Regions from separate parts of the Fusibacter sp. QWL-12 genome, predicted to be linked through region 1. Evidence: riboswitches for the same ligand, from Rfam matches in the RefSeq annotation. Region 1 holds a riboswitch; each other region holds the start of a gene.
What was found. A riboswitch is a leader RNA that binds a small molecule or an ion and turns the genes downstream of it on or off. The one in region 1 is predicted to bind cobalamin.
Positions count from the first base shown of each region.

Region 1 (6,225 bases):
TGAGATTTGAAGCCTCGCCTTTTCTATATCGTTTTGCAATAGTGTCTCTGCAACCTTTTTTGCTTCATCACATAAGCATTTTGAAGCCAAGCAAGTAAACAGTACATAAACTGCTAGAATTTTAAAAAATAGAGGTGGGAGAAGTAGATGCAGGATCACAATAGGTAAAACTGCAGCCGCAATTGAAAGGAAGACGAGAAAGTAACCACCTACCACTAGGTTTGTGAAATGCTTTCTGACCCACCTTTCATTACGTTTGATCAACCACCCGTAAAACCTAACTGGATGCGGCCAATTAGGAGGATCACCAATTAATCGATCTAGAAGTATCGCAATTGCGATGATTACAAAATAGTTCATTCTTAACTCCTAGATGCATTTAGAATGTCTTTCAAAAGTGGCATGTTAAGGTGTTCTTTAACATGCTTTGCCAATCTATCGTATTCAAGGTCTTTTAGCTGCTCGTAGCTAAGTGTCGCCGTATTTTGAGCTAATCCCTTGTGGTTTCTAATTTCACTTAATAAAGCATTTCTAAAATCATCATTGTCAAAAATACCGTGATAATAAGTGCCCATAACAAGCCCATCTGAGCTGATTTGACCATCCTCATGACCCTTGTCTGTCACTAAAAATGCCTTCGATTCACCACTCAGCACAGTAGATTCACCCATATGGATCTCATAGCCGGTCACCTCAGTGCCAACTAGTTTCTCATCTGTGATGGTATGAAGAATTTTGCCCTTTGCTTGACGTGTCGTTTTTTCTTTTGCCATTTGCGTCGCTACATTTAAAAGTCCTAGACCATTAATTTTCACTTCTTTTGATTCTACGCCATAATTATCCTCTATGGTTTGTCCTAGGATTTGGTAACCACCACAGACGCCTATGAGCTTCTTACCTTGTCTATGGTATCTGTAAAGTGCTTGCTGAAATCCATATTCACTTACAAATCGCATGTCGTGAATCGTATTTTTACTTCCAGGAATGATAATGAGGTCACAATCGCTCACTTGCTCTGCTTCTGTTAAATAATTCAGGTTTACATCGGGTTCGATATCAAAAACAGTAAAATCAGTAAAATTGGACATATAAGGGAGTTTAACCACTCCGACTTTGATATCGCCTTTTTTATTTGCATTAAACCTTTCAGTCACGCTGTCTTCATCGTCTATTTTTAAGTTTTGGATATGCGGAATAACACCAACACATGGGCGATCGATTAGCTTTTCAAGCATTTCAACGCCTGGCATAAGTAAGCTAACATCCCCTCTAAATTTGTTGATCAAAAATCCTTTGACACGCTTCTGCTCAGATTCACTCAAAAGCATAAAAGTACCATATAATGAAGCAAAAACGCCACCTTTGTCCACATCTCCGATTATGATCACATCAGAATCAACGAGCTCTGCTAAGCCCATATTGACGATATCTCGCGATCTGAGATTGATCTCAGCTGGTGACCCTGCGCCTTCAATGACGACAACCTCATACTGATTTGCCAAAGCATCAAAAGCTGCCTTTACATGGGGAATTAAGATTTCTTTAGCTGAAAAATAATTAAGTGCATCCATATTGGTAAATACGACGCCATTTAATATGACTTGGCTACCCACATCACTTGTAGGCTTTAATAAAACAGGGTTCATTTCCACAGTTGGTTTAATACGTGCTGCCTCAGCTTGAACCACTTGCGCACGCCCCATTTCTTTTCCGTCTTCTGTAATAAAAGAGTTCAATGCCATATTCTGTGATTTATAGGGTGCTACTTTTATGCCTTCGTCATTCAAAATACGACACATAGCAGCCACAATTAAACTTTTTCCAACAGATGAACCCGTACCCTGAAACATAATTTTTTTCGCCATATTTCCCCCAAATAATCTATAAAAAACGCCATTAATATATAAGAAAATGTTTTCTTGTATAAAAAAAACAGCACACGAGGAAAACGTGTGCTGGTATCTACCATTCCACATAACTTCCCTCCGAAGTATTGGTTATATTACATCAAGGCAGGTTTCCTGGCTTATAGTTCACTTTACTTTCCGACCTTCCCGATAATCGGTGGTATTCCGGATTTCATCCCTAATTACAGTAGCGGGGGCTGCAGAGGATTTCAACCTCTTTCCCTCTTAGCTTATGGCTAAGCACCTAGATGGCTATTCAATTAAACTCATTATAATCTTGTGACAAATAATTGTCAAGCTATAAACAAAATATTTATGCCCTTCTAATTAAAAATATACTATATTTAGATCGAGACATACAATAACGATCAATATATAGTATATTATTTAATCTGTTACTTTTCAAGATGTTCTTCAATAAAATTCAAAACTTCTTTTGCATGACCGACCGCTTTTATGTCGCGAAACTCTTTCACACATCTCAAACCTTCATTAAAAATGAATGTTGATCTTACGGTCCCCTTCACTGCTTTTCCATACATTTTTTTATCCTTGATAACATCAAAATCAGTTAGCAATAATTTATCTTTATCACTAATTAGCGTGAACGGAATTTGATATTTGTCTTTAAATTTTTCATGTGAACTCAGCGTATCTTTACTAATGCCATAAACATGATATCCGAGCGCTCGAAAATCATCATATAGTTCACCAAACTCTATCGCTTCGGTTGTACAAGCAGAAGTATTATCTTTAGGATAAAAATAGAGAACAAAATTTTGATTTTTTAATAAGTCCAAAGTAATCACTTTATTACCAGTTGCAGGTAACTCAATTATCTCTTTAAAATACGACATTTTATGCCTCCAAATAATTGTATTTAACTGTATTATACCCTTGTTCAAGAAAAAAAACATTATTTTTCTCAAGCATTTTATTGTCACTGTGATTAACCTATGCTATAATCCTTGTAATGCAAACGACGTACAGTTGTACGCGATAGAAAGACAGGGAGGCAATATGGAAAAAGGTAATTTTTTAATGATTCACATTAATGTTCTTCCAGAAGTGTTCTTAAAAGTTGTTGAAGCCAAAGAACTACTACATAATGGAAAAGCATCATCTGTGGCTGAGGCTGTTAAAATAGTTGGAATTAGTCGAAGTACTTTTTATAAATACAATGATTATGTTTTCACACTAACGGATGGCTTCTTAGGTAAGAAAGCGACAATTTCAATGACCTTGGATCATCATTCGGGAATTCTATCTCAAGTACTAGAGATTATCGCTGAAAATCATGGCAATATTCTTACGATTAGTCAAAGTACACCGATTGATAGGAAAGCAAATGTTACTATTACATTAGATATAACGGAAATGTCTACGACATTTACCTCTCTCACACAAGAATTAAAAAATATTGAAGGTGTGTATCGATTTACATTAGACGCCATCGAATCAAACGAATAAATCAACTAGGGGGCAAAATGAAAGTACTACTATTAGGCTATGGCGTCGTTGGATCTGGCGTCTATGAGTTAATACAAGCAAACAAAAACCGATTTAATGAAGAGTATGATCAAAATGTCGAAGTTGTTGGCATCCTCGTCAATCGATTAGACAAATATGCTGAATTACCTCATTTTAATTTATTTACTAATGACTTTGATCAACTGTTTCAACTGGATTTTGATGTGGCAATTGAAACCATCGGCGGAATAATGCCAGCATTTGATTACGTGAGTTCTCTTCTAAAGCGTGGCATACCAGTTATTTCTTCCAATAAAGATCTAATCGCTGAAAAAGGTGCCGAACTGCATAAGCTTGCACTTGAACATCAAGTTGAACTCAGTTATGAAGCAAGCGTGGGTGGTGGCATCCCAGTTCTTAAACCACTTAGAGAATGTCTTGGTGGTGATCAAATCCATGAAATAATGGGCATTATCAATGGTACAACTAACTTCATTCTAACAAAGATGATTCATGAGAATATGAGCTACAGTGATGCCTTAGCTGAAGCACAAGCTGCTGGGTTCGCAGAGGCTGATCCGACTTCTGATGTAGAAGGACTTGATGCCACAAGAAAAATCACCATTTTAACCAAACTTGGTATGAAGACGAATATCAATTGGAAAGAGGTTCCGGTTCAAGGAATTACAAAAATTGCTTTTGAAGATGTTTTGTTTGCAAACAGTCAACGGAAGATCATAAAACTATTAGGAATTTCAAAGCAGTTTGATGATGGGCTATATATCGGCGTCAGACCTGTGATGTTGCCATCAAGTTCAAAATTTGCTTCGATAAACAATGAGTTTAATGCAATTAGCGTTGTTGGAGAAGCAGTAGGTGAATTGTTTTTTTCAGGAAAAGGTGCGGGTAAAAATCCTACAGCTACTGCAGTCATAGGTGATTTGGTTGATCTAATGCAAAACAAGAAAAAATCAATCAACCGAATATTAAAAGAGGTGCCTCAATTAAAGCTTTATCCAGTTGCTACATCATGGCTTATTAGCATTCCAAAACAACAATTTAATGCTATTGAAGTTAGATCTCTTAATGATTATAAGTTGTTTGTTCTTACTGGCTCAGAGATTAAACCTCTTCCTTCGACAGATAAAATTGAAAGTAACGTGGATCATCTCTATATTCAACTTGATTCACTCACTGAAAAAGAGGTTATAGAGTTAAAGTTAAAATATCAGTTATCTCATTTACAACACTACCTTATGCTAGACTAATTGGAGGTCCTATGGTTCGTATAAAAGTTCCTGCAACCACAGCTAATCTCGGTCCAGGTTTCGATTGTCTCGGAATGGCATTGGAGCTTTTTCAAACCATCACAATAGAAAAGAACGATTCCGAAAAAATGGTCTTTTGGACAAATGAGAAGCTTGTCGAGGATAAAGATAATTATGTAATTCAAGCAATTGAATTTGTACTTAGAAAATTTAACCAATCCAAACTTGGCTATACTCTTGTTATGGAAGATACTCAAATTCCAGTATCTAGAGGTTTGGGCAGTTCTGCAGCAGCGTTAGTAGCTGGACTTTTTGCCGCAAACTACCTTTTGGATTATCCACTTTCTCAGCATGAGATTATCGACTATGCCAATCAGCTAGAAGGTCATCCTGATAATGTTGCTCCAGCAATTTTAGGCAATGTGGTTCTTGCAACCACAATTAATGATCAAACGATTTATTCTCAAATTAAATTTCCAAAAGAACTAGAGCTTGTTGTTTTTGTGCCCAATTATAAACTTAGTACAGAAAAAGCACGTCGATCATTGCCAGCTGAATATCCTCGTGAAAATGTAATTTTCAATGTTTCAAGAATGGGATTCTTGATGCATGGCTTGATTACACAGGACTATAAACACCTTAAAATGGCTTTTGAAGATTGTGTCCATCAGCCGTACCGCTTTCCACTCATTGAAGACAGTCATTTGATTCTTACCGCAATAAATGAAATCGATCATTTAGGTTATTTTATTTCAGGTGCTGGCCCAACCTTAATTACAATTGTAAAAAAAGGAACTGTTATTAATATTTCAAGTCTTATAAATACATCTGAGTTTAAGCACAATTGGCAATATTTTTCAATTCCAGTTAATCACAGCGGCACAACTATAGAAGTATTAAAGTGAGGCTTTATGGATATCATAGTACAAAAATATGGCGGAACATCCGTCGGTAGTGTTGAACGTATTCAAAACGTTGCCCGACGTGTTATAGAAACAAAACAGGCAGGTCATCATGTTGTAGTTGTCGTCTCAGCTATGGGAGATACTACTGATCAATTAATTACACTTGCACGACAAATTCATAAAAACCCACCCAAACGCGAACTTGACATGCTTTTGGCTACTGGTGAGCAAACCTCTGTGGCATTATTGGCGATGGCTATTGACGAATACGGCTATAAAGCGGTATCATTAACAGGGTATCAAGGTGGTATTCACACAGACGGGTACTTTTCGAAAGCGAAAATTGACTCAATAGATCCTCACAGAATTCAAGATGCTTTGAATGATGATCAAATTGTAATTGTTGCTGGATTTCAAGGATATACAGATGCACTTGAAATTACGACGTTAGGACGTGGGGGTTCCGATACGACAGCGGTAGCTATTGCAGTCGCTTTAAATGCAGCAAAATGTGAAATTTATACTGACGTCCTTGGTATCTATACCGCTGACCCTAGAATGGTCAGTACAGCTAAATTGCTACCTACAATTAGCTATGATGAAATTCTTGAAATGGCTAAGTTAGGTGCTGGCGTAATGCATCCTAGATCTGTAGAGCTTGCAAGAAAAAACAAT
Region 1 is NZ_CM178745.1:2,859,493-2,865,717, reverse strand. It holds gene cbiB (adenosylcobinamide-phosphate synthase CbiB) at 1-360, opposite strand, end outside; gene AC4PID_RS13745 (cobyric acid synthase) at 363-1,865, opposite strand; cobalamin riboswitch at 1,995-2,170, opposite strand; gene AC4PID_RS13740 (peroxiredoxin) at 2,303-2,764, opposite strand; gene AC4PID_RS13735 (ACT domain-containing protein) at 2,928-3,377, shown strand; gene AC4PID_RS13730 (homoserine dehydrogenase) at 3,395-4,645, shown strand; gene thrB (homoserine kinase) at 4,657-5,550, shown strand; gene AC4PID_RS13720 (aspartate kinase) at 5,557-6,225, shown strand, end outside.

Region 2 (6,225 bases), 940 kb from region 1:
TTTTAGTTTAAATTTTAAATACATTGACATTATTATTGAGTTCCTCAGCTAAGGCAGCTTGTACATTTGCAACCTTAGAGACTTCATCAATAGCCTTAGTAACTTCCTCGACGTTCCCTGTAATCTCTAAGCTACTTGCGGTTGCTTGTTCAATAGCACTGGCTACTGATTCTATCGCTGTGTTGATATGATCGATGGCAGTGTTTATTTCTCCCGCACTGAGATTAAAAGAATTCATAGAATGACTGACATACTCAGCATCTTTAAGATATAAATCTCCAGTTTCTACAAGTACATCATAGTCCGCGATTACTTTTGTGTCAATAAATGTAAGCAGCTCATTTGAGTTTGATGAGAGATCATTAAAAGCAACATTAACTTCTTCTACTAGAATATTTATTTGATCTACTGATTTACGAGATGCTTCAGCTAGTTTTCTTACCTCGTCCGCAACTACAGCAAATCCTAAACCATGCTCGCCAGCACGCGCTGCTTCGATAGCTGCATTTAATGCAAGTAAGTTAATTTGCTCCGAAATTTTCTCTATAGATTCTGACATGACTATGATTTCTGAGACGACTTTACCTCGTTCGATAGAAGCGTGGATTTCTTTTTGTCTGTCTTGATAGATATTGATTGCATTATCTCTTGCTTTTTCAGCACCTTCACGCAGCTTTGAAGCTCTATTTGCAATCTCCATTGAATTCATATTACCTTCTTCAGCTTGATTTACTAATGTTTCTGAGAAGTTTCTAATTTGTATACCTGATGAACTTATCTCTTCTATGGCTGCAGATGTTTCTTCCATACCCGCTGCAATTTCCTGTGTTGACGAGTTTACATTTTGCACTTGAGCGTTAATTTCCTCAACTGTTGCACTTAATTCTTGGCTTGTAGAAGTTACTTCCATACTGTTTCTATTTATGGTTGTAAGTAGCGTCTTAAGCTTACCTGTCATTTCATCAAATGCTTTCGCAAGTTGACCCACTTCATCTTTTCTACTCGTGAACGCTTCATTTTGACTTTGCCTAAAGTCACCTTCTCTTAAGTATTCAGCTTGTTTGACTGTTTCTTTAAGACCTCTGACGATATTTCTAGTAATTAATAATCCAATAAAAATGGCTAAAAAAATGCTCGCTGCGGTTAAAATAAATGTAGTCGTTCTACCCATTATCATATAAGCATCACTGTTATCTTTAAGCTCTATTGCAATTTGGTTATTCATATCCTTTAGATCTGCTAAATCATTTTCTGTTTGCTCTCTGAGCTCTGCAGCCGTTTCGTTAAGCTTAATAGCTTGACTGTATTTTTTTTGTGATACCAATGAGATGATTTCCTCACGGTATTGTCTGTAGGCAGTGTTTGAAGATTTAAAGGCTTCTAGTAGCGCAAGCTCGTCCTCATGTGGGTTGCTGGCTTCATATTCTTCAATTAAATCATTGTTCTCTGTAGCAATACGATTTAGTGTCTGAGTGACGTCGCTAATGATACTATCTACATTACCAAGCTGAGATTTATAAAGTAGCTCCCCCATTTCAAAATGAGCTTCTGCTTGGTTAAGCTGAATTTTCCCTAGAATCGCGTTTGGAATTAGCCTCTCTGAATATAGTTCTTCCAAATAACCGTCCACTTTTTGTGTCACCATCATCCCTACGACTCCTACTACAGCAGTAATAATCGCAACTAAAATAAAACCAGAAATAATTTTTGTGCCCGTTTTTAAATTGTTAAACCCCTTCATAAATTTTCCTCCCTCATTTTTTATAACAAAAAAACCGACCTTAAATATGTCATATGACATATTAAGATCGGTTTTACTTTTCAGCCAGATAATTATCTCTCTTTTAGTCCAACCAAGCTATTCGTTCAAATCACTTTGATGCATAATTTTCATTTTATATACAAAAATATCATTTAAGAAATCAACTTCTAATTTATAGAAACTAAATTGAAACTGATCGTTGATTTTATTTAAAAATTTATACTCCGTATTCAAACAATCTCTTTGATAAAAGCTAGTAAATACTTCAATCGCTTCATCTCCAAAATTCTCAATTAAATAGCGTTCGTATTCAGTGACAACCCCCTGTAATACCACGTGAAGCTCTTCTTCATAATATTTTATATATATATTCTTAGGGCCCTTTCCGTTGATACTTTTTATTATGTCTGTAAACGCCTTTAGAAACCTGCTTTTATCATCATTCGAAAAAATCAACTCATCACCACATGAATAAATTATTACAATATACAATTTCATTATAAAACTAAAACCATTTATTTGCAAGTATACTTGCGGAAGTTAATTTATTCTTCATTTTTTTGTAAATAATTCCCTAGAATTCACCTTCACAATTGAATCATTTTAATTAACTCAGGAAATTGGGGGATTCAAACACAACTAAAATTATTTTTAATTTCAATTGATATTTTCTTATCAACCCATTATAATTAGAGTCGTAATTAAAAATAGAAATAGGTGCAGTAGGTTTTTCTACTGTTAAAAGGAAAGTGGAGTGTAAATCTCCCACGGTCTCGCCGCTGTAATAGAAGAGTCTTTTCCGTAGTGCCACTGGGTAACTGGGAAGGTGGAAAAGATGTTGATGCTTAAGTCAGAATGCCTGCCATTTCTTGTATCTGTAAACTCTACGAAGATATAGAGGAGATACACGGTTGAAGTGCGCCTATTCTGGGCATCTGAAAACCTTGTTGCTATGAGCTTTGATGACATGGCCTCTCGAATTCGTTTCGAGAGGTCTTTTTGATTTTAATTTATTATGAAAGCAGGAATCAAATGAAACTCATCGCATTATCATATATCTTGATCATGATTATGATCATCTTCGCAAACGTCCTAAAATCAGCAAAGACGCAAGGTAAAAAACATCATCATCACGGTGAATCGCTCTCAATCGATTACTATGCCTATCAATCGGGATTAAAACACTGGCACCCAGTACTAAAGTCAGTTCTTTCAATCTCACTTCTGTTGATGGGAATCGGATTCGATTCTGCGCTGGTCTCCACGATGATCTTGGTGACAGCGATGTTTCTTGTGGTCGTTATCGGCAAACTGAGTCTGGTTCAGTATTTGAGAGTTCTTTCAATTCCGATAACTTTCATACTTCTGAGTCTATTGACGATTAGTGTCGATTATAGCACGCTGGTGCCTTCCGGTTTATCGGTCAGATTTTTGAGTGGGTATCTCTATACAAATCTTGATCTTCTGAAAGCAGCTGGATTATTGGGATTAAAAATGTTTGCAGCCATTAGCTGTTTGCAGATGTTGGCGCTTACTACGCCATCTTCAGAGGTAATCTTAGTACTAAAAAAGTGTCATCTTCCAAGCTTGATCATAGAGCTGATGGCACTGACTTATAGGTTTATTTTCATACTACTAGACGTTACGATGCGTATGAAAAATGCTGCTGAGTCGAGGAATGGTTATGTCGACTATAAAGCCTCCCTGAGGACGTTTAGTCAAATCGCAGCTGGGCTACTCATTCAATCTATTAAAAAGGCCAATCAATACTATATTGCAATGGAATCCAGATGTTATGAAGGTGAATACCATTACTACGAGGAAGAAAGGTACTTTAATCCTAAGCTTTTAGCAACAGTATCTGTTCTCGTCAGTTTCATTTTCATGGTAGGGCTAAATTCATACTTAAGGGGATAAAATGCGCACTGAAACCATACTTGAAGTCAAACAGTTAAAATATACCTATGGCAGCGGTACGAATGCTTTAAACGGCATTGACCTCATCATTAGTGAAGGCGAAAAAATCGCCGTTATCGGCGCCAATGGTTCTGGAAAATCTACCTTCTTTTTAAATATAAATGGGGTTTATTCGCCTGACGAAGGGTCGATCCTTTATCGCGGAACTGAGCTTAATAAGGGCAGTCTTAAAAATCTTAGAAAGCACATCGGCATCGTTTTCCAAGATGCAGATAACCAGATCATTGCGTCCACCGTACGTTCGGAAGTCGGTTTTGGACCTATGAATTTAAAGCTGTCTCGTTCAGAGGTAACTCAGCGCGTTGACGCTGCACTTGAAACTCTAAACCTGACCGAACTTTCAGATCGCCCACCTCATTATCTAAGTGGTGGTGAAAAGAAACGTGTCACGATAGCAGGCATTCTATCGATGCATCCTGAAGTCATCATATTTGATGAACCCACTGCCTCTCTTGATCCTGTCGGCAGTCAAATGCTCGAAAGCCTACTTCACGATCTAAATGCTTCGGGTAAAACCTTGATCTTGTCCACTCATGATATTGAGTTTGCCTATCGCTGGGCAGATCGAGTGGTGGTGTTTGACAAGGGACAAATCATAGGTGATGGTACTGCTCTTGAGATTTTCAAGAACGATGCGCTTTTAAAAAGAGCCAATCTCGTAAAGCCAAGCCTGCTAGCTGTTTATGAGGCAATGGTAGAAGCTTCCCTTCTACCTGCTAATGATGATTATCCAAGAACCTCTGAAGCGCTAAAAGCGCTGATTAAAAATTACACCAATATTTGATAGGGAGGACACATCATGAATTTGAAACAAAAAACGATCTTTATGGTCAGTATCGCCATTGCTTTCATCGTCGGCTTTGTACCAGTTTCAAATGCAATGCATATTATGGAAGGTTATCTACCACCAATGTATTGTATCCTATGGGGCGCAATTACACTGCCATTCTTAGTACTGGGTTATCTATCTATAAAGAAAACGGTTAACAACGATCGCAAATCAATCACACTCATCGCTATGTCCGGTGCGTTTATTTTTGTCATTTCATCGTTAAAAATCCCCTCAGTTACAGGTAGTTGTTCGCATATGACAGGAACAGGCCTAGGTGCGATCCTCTTTGGTCCAACTGCTGTAAGTGTACTTGGCGTAATTGTACTCATTTTTCAAGCAATTCTACTTGCACACGGCGGCTTGACGTCACTGGGTGCAAACACATTTTCAATGGCGATCGCAGGGCCTTTTTTAACCTATGCCGTCTATGTGATCTGTCGCAAACTCAAAGTCGGCAAGCATATGAGCGTGTTTTTAGCTGCAGCTTTAGGTGATCTTTTCACTTACTGCATCACAAGCTTACAACTTGCGCTTGCTTATCCTTCAGAATCTGGTGGCTTTCTGGTTTCAGGCGCAAAATTCCTTGCAGTTTTCGCTCCGACTCAAATCCCACTGGCAATTATCGAAGGCATCCTCAGTGTCTTAATCATCATGGCGCTTGAAACTTATGCAAAATCTGAGCTTAAGGGCATTGGATTTATAAAGGTAGGTGAAGAGTGATGAAAAAAACAAAGTTAAAGGTCGTTTTATTGCTCTCCCTCGTTCTAATCATCGCGATTGTTCCACTTTTCCTCGTAAAAGGCGCTGAATTTGGTGGTTCTGATGATGCAGGCAGTCAGGTGGTCTCTGAAATTACAGGTACTGAATACGAACCCTGGTTCACCCCGGTTATGGAAAGATGGATCGATGGCGAACTGCCTGGAGAAGTCGAAAGCTTACTTTTCTGTGTTCAAACGGGTATCGGTGTTGGGATCATCGCCTTTTTCTTAGGACGATTTGTAGAGAGAACAAAACAAGAAAAAATGAGAGCTATGGAAGATCAATAGTGACTACTAATTAATAACTACTAATTAGCATATATAAAAAGTGAGCTGATATTAATCTCAGCTCACTTTTTTATATCATAATCATAATTTAAAGCCCTAAGAACTGTCTCAGCGCCAGTTCGTCATTCAATATTCTTAAAGCAACGCCATTTTCCTTTAAAAGCGCTTCTAAGGCTATTTGATGTGCCTTTGCAGCTAGACCAAAATTGACCAAATCATCTGAACGATAGGCTGCGACTAGATTAGGGAGAACACTTAAGTCTAGCCCTGCTCTATCAAGCGTTGGCGTTAACTCAATATCCATCTCAACAGCGACAAACAAACAAGTCTGTGCATCGTTGATCTCAACTGCACGACCAATCTTATTATAGGAATTAATGAGTTCCTCATAAAAGTCTATAAAACAATCTTTAAATGGATGTGTCGTTTTCTTAGACTCAAAATAACGCTTTGTAGCTTCAAACAACTGAATGATGTCTGATTTTATTATTTCTATTTCATTTGATACAAACACCGTGTCGTATAATCTATCAAACTCAGGTGGAACAAGTGCCATTGAAAGAATTTCTTTTTTCAACTTACCTCGACCACGTTTTACCGTATCTGAG
Region 2 is NZ_CM178745.1:1,923,845-1,930,069, reverse strand. It holds gene AC4PID_RS09430 (methyl-accepting chemotaxis protein) at 8-1,741, opposite strand; gene AC4PID_RS09425 (Na-translocating system protein MpsC family protein) at 1,859-2,260, opposite strand; cobalamin riboswitch at 2,461-2,643, shown strand; gene cbiQ (cobalt ECF transporter T component CbiQ) at 2,795-3,679, shown strand; gene AC4PID_RS09415 (energy-coupling factor ABC transporter ATP-binding protein) at 3,681-4,523, shown strand; gene AC4PID_RS09410 (energy-coupling factor ABC transporter permease) at 4,539-5,291, shown strand; gene AC4PID_RS09405 (energy-coupling factor ABC transporter substrate-binding protein) at 5,291-5,617, shown strand; gene AC4PID_RS09400 (kanamycin nucleotidyltransferase C-terminal domain-containing protein) at 5,706-6,225, opposite strand, start outside.
Region 2: it holds a riboswitch for cobalamin, as region 1 does, so the genes downstream of both, cbiQ (cobalt ECF transporter T component CbiQ) here and AC4PID_RS13745 (cobyric acid synthase) in region 1, are expected to answer to the same signal.

Region 3 (6,225 bases), 1.8 Mb from region 1:
GAACCTATGTGGATGGTTCTGACGATGCGGGCGTTTCCTTTAAATCGCCAACGCATGTTTCGCCCGAAGCTTCTTTCCAAGCGGTTGCATCACATGAACAAGAGCATGTCACAAGAGAAAGAGCGAATGCAGATGCTAATGATGCAACGGTTGTCAGACAAAGTGTTCAGATTTTTACAAGTGTTTGCCCAGAGTGTGGAAGAAGATATGCGTCTGGTGGGGTAACAAAAACCACCACAATGAGTGATGGTCAGGAAAACAAATATAATAATGATCAAAATAAGTCTGGAAAAACGACTAGTGGTAATTTACTAGAAGCTTTGATTTAGTTTGCTAGTTATTATTTCTAAGCTCGATCATGACATCGGGCATATCGGTGATAATACCTTCTATACCGTATTGGATTAAACCCTTTGCAACAGTAGGGTCATTAATCGTATACGCATTAAGAAGAAGTGTATGCTGCTTGATTTCACCTAACATTCTATTGGTTAAAGACTGATAAGCTGGGTGATAATAATCGGCATTTAATCTTTTAGTATACTCCCACGGTGCAACCATTGCGCTTGCAGTTAAGATACCCGTTTGTGCTTCAGGATCTAGCGCTTTGATTTTGAGTAACGCATAATGATCAAATGAAGAGTAGATCAATTGTGATTTTGGCAAATAACGATTGCAGAGTGATAGGGTTTGTGTCTCAATATTAGGATAAAAATCACTGCCTGCTTTAAATTCAACATTTAGAATGGTAGCTTTCCCAGTTTCTTGATCAAATGTTTTTATAAGCTCAAGCACTTCTTGTAGCGTAGGTATTTGATCGTATTGATTTTTAAATTGGACTTTCAGTTGCTTTAATTCTGCAAGTGTGAAATCAAAGATATTGCCATTTACACCACACATTCTATCAAGTGTAAAATCATGAAAAACGATGATTTCACCATCCTTTGAATAATGAATGTCAAGCTCCAGACCGTCTGCTCCCATTTCAAGCGCTTTTCGAAATGAAGTTAACGTATTTTCAGCATAATAGGCTTTTGCACCTCTGTGTCCAAATATCTTAGTCATATGATCCCTCCAAATTAGTCATCTTTTTTTTATTATAATATGAATTGATCAAAATGACCATTTAGATTATACAACTGCAATTCCAGCTTCCTCAAAAGTTATCATATCATTATTCATCGCACATGCTGACTCAATTAGACCAAACGCTAGAACTGCACCACTGCCTTCACCTAAACGCATGTTCATGTGAAGATAGGGCTTAAGACCGAGTAACTCAGTAGCCAAACTTGCACTTTTTTCTTCAGAAGCATGTGAGGCAAAAAGGAAAGCGACTACATCTGGGTTTATTTTTTTTGCGATTAAGGCCGAAACGGTTGATATATAGCCATCTACAACTACTGGTACACGATAGATAGCGCCTCCGAGCATGATTCCGGTCATACCGGCAATATCATATCCACCAAGTGCAGCCAATAACTCTATTGGGTTTTCCAGTTGTGACTTTGATTTTGATTCGATGGCACGTCTAATGACAGATGCCTTATGTGATAGCTTTTCAATTGGAAAGTTCGCACCAACGCCTGTGATTTCTTCAGGTGATTTACCACTTAAGACAGAGAGAAGAGCAGTGGAAGGCGTTGTATTCCCAATTCCCATTTCGCCTGTTGCAATAAGATTATGACCCTCTTCTTTTGCAATCCGTACCATTTCAATACCAATTTGGATTGCCTCTAGAGCTTGCTCCGTAGTCATAGCATCTGATTTAGCGATATTGTTAGTTCCGTTAGCTATTCTTCTATCAATGAGAGAGGGATGTTTTTCTTGAAAATTAATCCCGATATCTACAGCATATACAGTTGTACTGGTATGCTTCGCCAATGCACCTACACCTGTTACCCCTTTAGCAATGTTAAGGGATTGAACCCATGTGACAATTGGAGGTGCTGATGCTATATCTTCTTCACAGACACCATGATCGGCACACATGACGATGACTGCTTTCTTTTCAATTGTAGGTCTTTCGGTTTTATAGATCCCAGACAATTGAACTGCGATTTCTTCAAGAGCACCTAGTGAGCCTTGTGGTTTGACCAGTTGATCGACACGTTGACGTGTAGCGGTCATCTTTTCCATACAGAGTGGTTGGATTTTTTGTTTTAATTCGTTTGTAAAAGCTTTCATAAATGGCCTCCAAAAATAATTTTTTAGGGGCAATAAAGTGAGTCTGAACTGAATTCAACAGAAAAAAAAGCCCATTACCTCAATGTAAGTTTATCATTTAGAATAAACTTATCCCTTGGGTAATGAACTTTACCGTCGTCCATTGATTCAACTACAGGCAGGTCTCCTGGCTCAACATCAATGCGTATCGCGCCTTCCCAGTTTCCCAGTGGCATATGCGATCGCTCCGTCTTACAGTGATGGGTTCGCTTAGGACTTTCACCTAATTCCCTATTCTCCAATTTATTGGCACCTATAACATTTACATTCTAGCGTAGAATGAGAGACAAGTCAATTTATAAAATTATTTTAATCCTTATTAAAAAATTGCATAAGCACAATTTCATGTTATAATAGTATAGGAAAATAGATAAGGAGGCGTTAATCATGATTTCAAAAGAGGTACGCGAGAATTTACAGAATGCGTCTTGGATCAGAAGAATGTTTGTTGAGGGGAGCAAGCTCAAGGCGCAATTTGGCGAAGACAACGTTTATGACTATAGCTTAGGAAATCCCTATTTTGAACCCCCTAAATCAGTTACTGATAAGTTGAAAAGTGTTGTAAACGCTGACACACCAGGTGCACATAGATATATGGATAATGCAGGCTTTCCTGAAGTTAGACAAAAGGTAGCGGATGCAATCAATAGAGATATCGATCAGCCAATTGCAAAGGAGCATGTCCTTATGACTGTTGGCGCAGCAGGTGGAATCAACGTACTTCTGCGAACGGTTATGGATGCTGGAGATGAAGTGATTATATTTGCGCCTTATTTTGCTGAGTACATTTTTTATATTAATAATCACAATGGTGTTCCAGTCATCTTAAAAACGGATGAAAAGACATTTGAACCAGATTTAGAGGCATTCAAGTCTGTCATCACGGAAAAAACACGTGCGGTAATTATTAATTCACCGAATAACCCTACTGGTGTCATCTATTCAGAAGAGACCCTTAAAGGGATTGGACGCGTATTAACTGAGGCTGAAGAAAAATTTGGTAGAGAAATATACTTGATTTCTGATGAACCATACAAAGCGCTTGTATATGATGGTGTTGTTGTTCCAAACATTCACAACTACTTCAGACACTCTGTAATGGTAAATTCTTATTCTAAATCACTTGGACTTGCTGGCGAGAGAATTGGTTATATTGCAATTAATAGCCAGTTTGAAGATGTTGAGCTTTTTATGGGTGGTTTGGCCTTTTGCAATAGAACACTCGGTTTTGTTAATGCACCTGCACTTTGGCAGAAAGTTATCTCTGATTCATTAGAAGAAACCGTTGATATTTCACAATATCAAATGAGAAGAGACCTTCTACTAGATAAGCTTAGATCACTTGGTTTTGAAATGGTTGAACCAAAAGGGGCCTTCTATCTTTTCCCTAAGGCACTTGAAGAAGATGATGTGGCATTTGTTATGGAAGCGAAGAAGTTCAACTTACTTTTGGTACCTGGAAGTGGTTTTGGCTATCCAGGCTATTTTAGAATTTCATATTGCGTCGATTTGGCTATGATTGAAAGATCATTACCTGCATTTGAAAAACTAGTTGAGCATTATAAAAACATGAAGAAATAGTTCACTAATGATCGCATCATTAACGCTATTTAAGTTATAACGTATAAAAAATTATATAAAATTAGACCTGTAATCATCTTGCTAACGAAATGATATACAGGTCTTTTTATGTCTAAAATAGTGAAGATTAATATAATCTAATCTAATGGCTCTTCTTTTTGGGAATGAATAATGTAATGGTAGTGCCTTTAGTAACTTCACTTTCTATTCTCATATGTCCACCATGTGCCTTGATTAAGGCATCTACTATGCTGAGTCCTAGTCCAGATCCGCCTGTTCTACGATTGCGGTCTTCATTGAGGCGGTAGAAACGATTGGTTAGGTTGGGGATGCTTTCTTTGGCAATACCTCGTCCTTGATCGATTAATGAGAGTGCAATATATTGATTGCGCTGTTCGGATTTAAAAGTAATCGTTGTGTCCTCAAGGGAATACTTTACTGCATTTTCAACCAAAGCTCTAAAAATTTGAGTCATAATTTCTAAATCGATATACAATAGTCCTTCATAATTGAGTTCGGTTTTAAAATGATAGAGTGGATAGAGTCGAATGCATTCCTCTAAACCTTTTCTAAAGAATTCTGAGACGGTAATTTCCTCATATGTGACTTTGATTCTATTGTTCTCAAGTCGTGCCAAAGTTAGTAATTTCTCCACCATATTCTTCATATGGGTTGCTTCAAGCTCAATCGCATCGAGTGATTCCTTTAATAGAGCCTCGTTTCCAGTACCCATCGTCTTTAATAAATCGATATATCCTAAAACGATGGTGAGTGGAATTCGAAGCTCGTGAGAAGCATCGGATACAAATCTCTTTTGATTCTCAAATGACCCCTCTAAATTTTCTAGCATCGTATTTAAACTTTTTATAAGTGTATCGATTTCATCATGACTCTCAGTTGGCGGGATACGATAATTGAGTATTTTATTATCGACACCTTGGGCGATTTTCGAAAGATCAACAAGTGGCTTTAAGGCTTTACGTGTAAAGAACTTCGCAAAAATGGATAAAAATAAAATGCCGATGATGGCAGAGACCAATAGAGCTGAATTTAGACTTAACAGAAAATCTTGATCGAGATCTGGATAGATAAATACCGATGCAAGAAGACTGTACTCTTCGCCAATGTCAATTCTAACCACTGTGTACATAACATCAAAACCCATAACGTCAGATTCTGAGATGAATGGGGATTCACCTCTTGTTGGAACGAGCAGAGAAATGTCCTTGTACTTAATGGTTTCACTTGCATTTAACTTCTTAAATAATTCGAAAGTAAGTATTTCCTTGCCTTGTAAAATATCCTTATTAAAGGAAACATTGAAATCAATATTAGCTGGATTAATCTTAAATTGATCAAGAATCAAAAGATCATAGACATCCTTGTTGAGAGGATAGGACGTTTTCCCGTTGGTATCAAAAAGCGTGACAAGGGTTTTGTAGTTGTCAAAGATATAGTAATCCTCAAGCAATCTAAAAATATGTGGAATCCTATTGTCAGGAGACATAGCAGAGAGTGTGTCTTTCTCTGAATACAAAAGTTCTTGAATCTTAAGCTGTGTGGTCTGTAAATCTTCTCGATTCTTAAAATATAAAAATTGATTGGTCAAAAGTGTAACGAAATACATAGATAAAGATATGAGTATGGTAAAAAGAACCACGTTTGACAGCGTGATTCTAGTGGATAACTTAATTCGTCTAATTCTGTTTTTTATCTGCTTTATTTTATCATCGAACAACGTAGCCACGACCCCTTATGGTTTGTATCAATTTTCGATCGAAATCTCGGTCAATCTTATCTCGTAGATATTTGATATAAACATCGACGATGTTTAAACTACCATAATAGTCATAGCCCCAAACCTTATTCAAAATTTGCTCGCGTGTCAGTACGATTCCTTTATTGATGATTAAATGCTTTAATAAGTCGAACTCGGTTTTAGAAAGCTCAACAAGTTTACCAGAACGTGTAACTTCAAATGTTACAGAGTTGATAAGTAAATCCTCAAACATCATAATTTCGGATGTAGGTGTGGTATTTGCTTTTTTTCGTATATTGGCTCTAATGCGCGCAAGCAACTCTTCAAAAACAAAGGGTTTAGTGACGTAGTCATCTGCACCAGAATCCAAACCACTGATGACATCATTAATATCATCCTTTGCAGTGAGCATGATAATTTTCATATCAGGATTAATTCGCTTTATTGCATTACAGGCAGTTATACCATCTGTTTTGGGCATCATGACATCCATAAGAATTAAGTCATAATGATTAAGTCTGACTTTGTCGAGTGCTTCAGAACCATCATAAGCAAAATCAGTATCATATCCAGCGTATTTCAATTGCAGATCGATAATTCTAGAGATTTTAAGTTCATCTTCTACAATTAGTATTTTTTCCATCTGTCTCTCCTTTTTG
Region 3 is NZ_CM178745.1:726,316-732,540, reverse strand. It holds gene AC4PID_RS03950 (hypothetical protein) at 1-329, shown strand, start outside; gene AC4PID_RS03945 (glycerophosphodiester phosphodiesterase) at 334-1,065, opposite strand; gene cobT (nicotinate-nucleotide--dimethylbenzimidazole phosphoribosyltransferase) at 1,132-2,187, opposite strand; cobalamin riboswitch at 2,327-2,498, opposite strand; gene AC4PID_RS03935 (pyridoxal phosphate-dependent aminotransferase) at 2,614-3,807, shown strand; gene AC4PID_RS03930 (sensor histidine kinase) at 3,950-5,554, opposite strand; gene AC4PID_RS03925 (response regulator transcription factor) at 5,535-6,209, opposite strand.
Region 3: it holds a riboswitch for cobalamin, as region 1 does, so the genes downstream of both, cobT (nicotinate-nucleotide--dimethylbenzimidazole phosphoribosyltransferase) here and AC4PID_RS13745 (cobyric acid synthase) in region 1, are expected to answer to the same signal.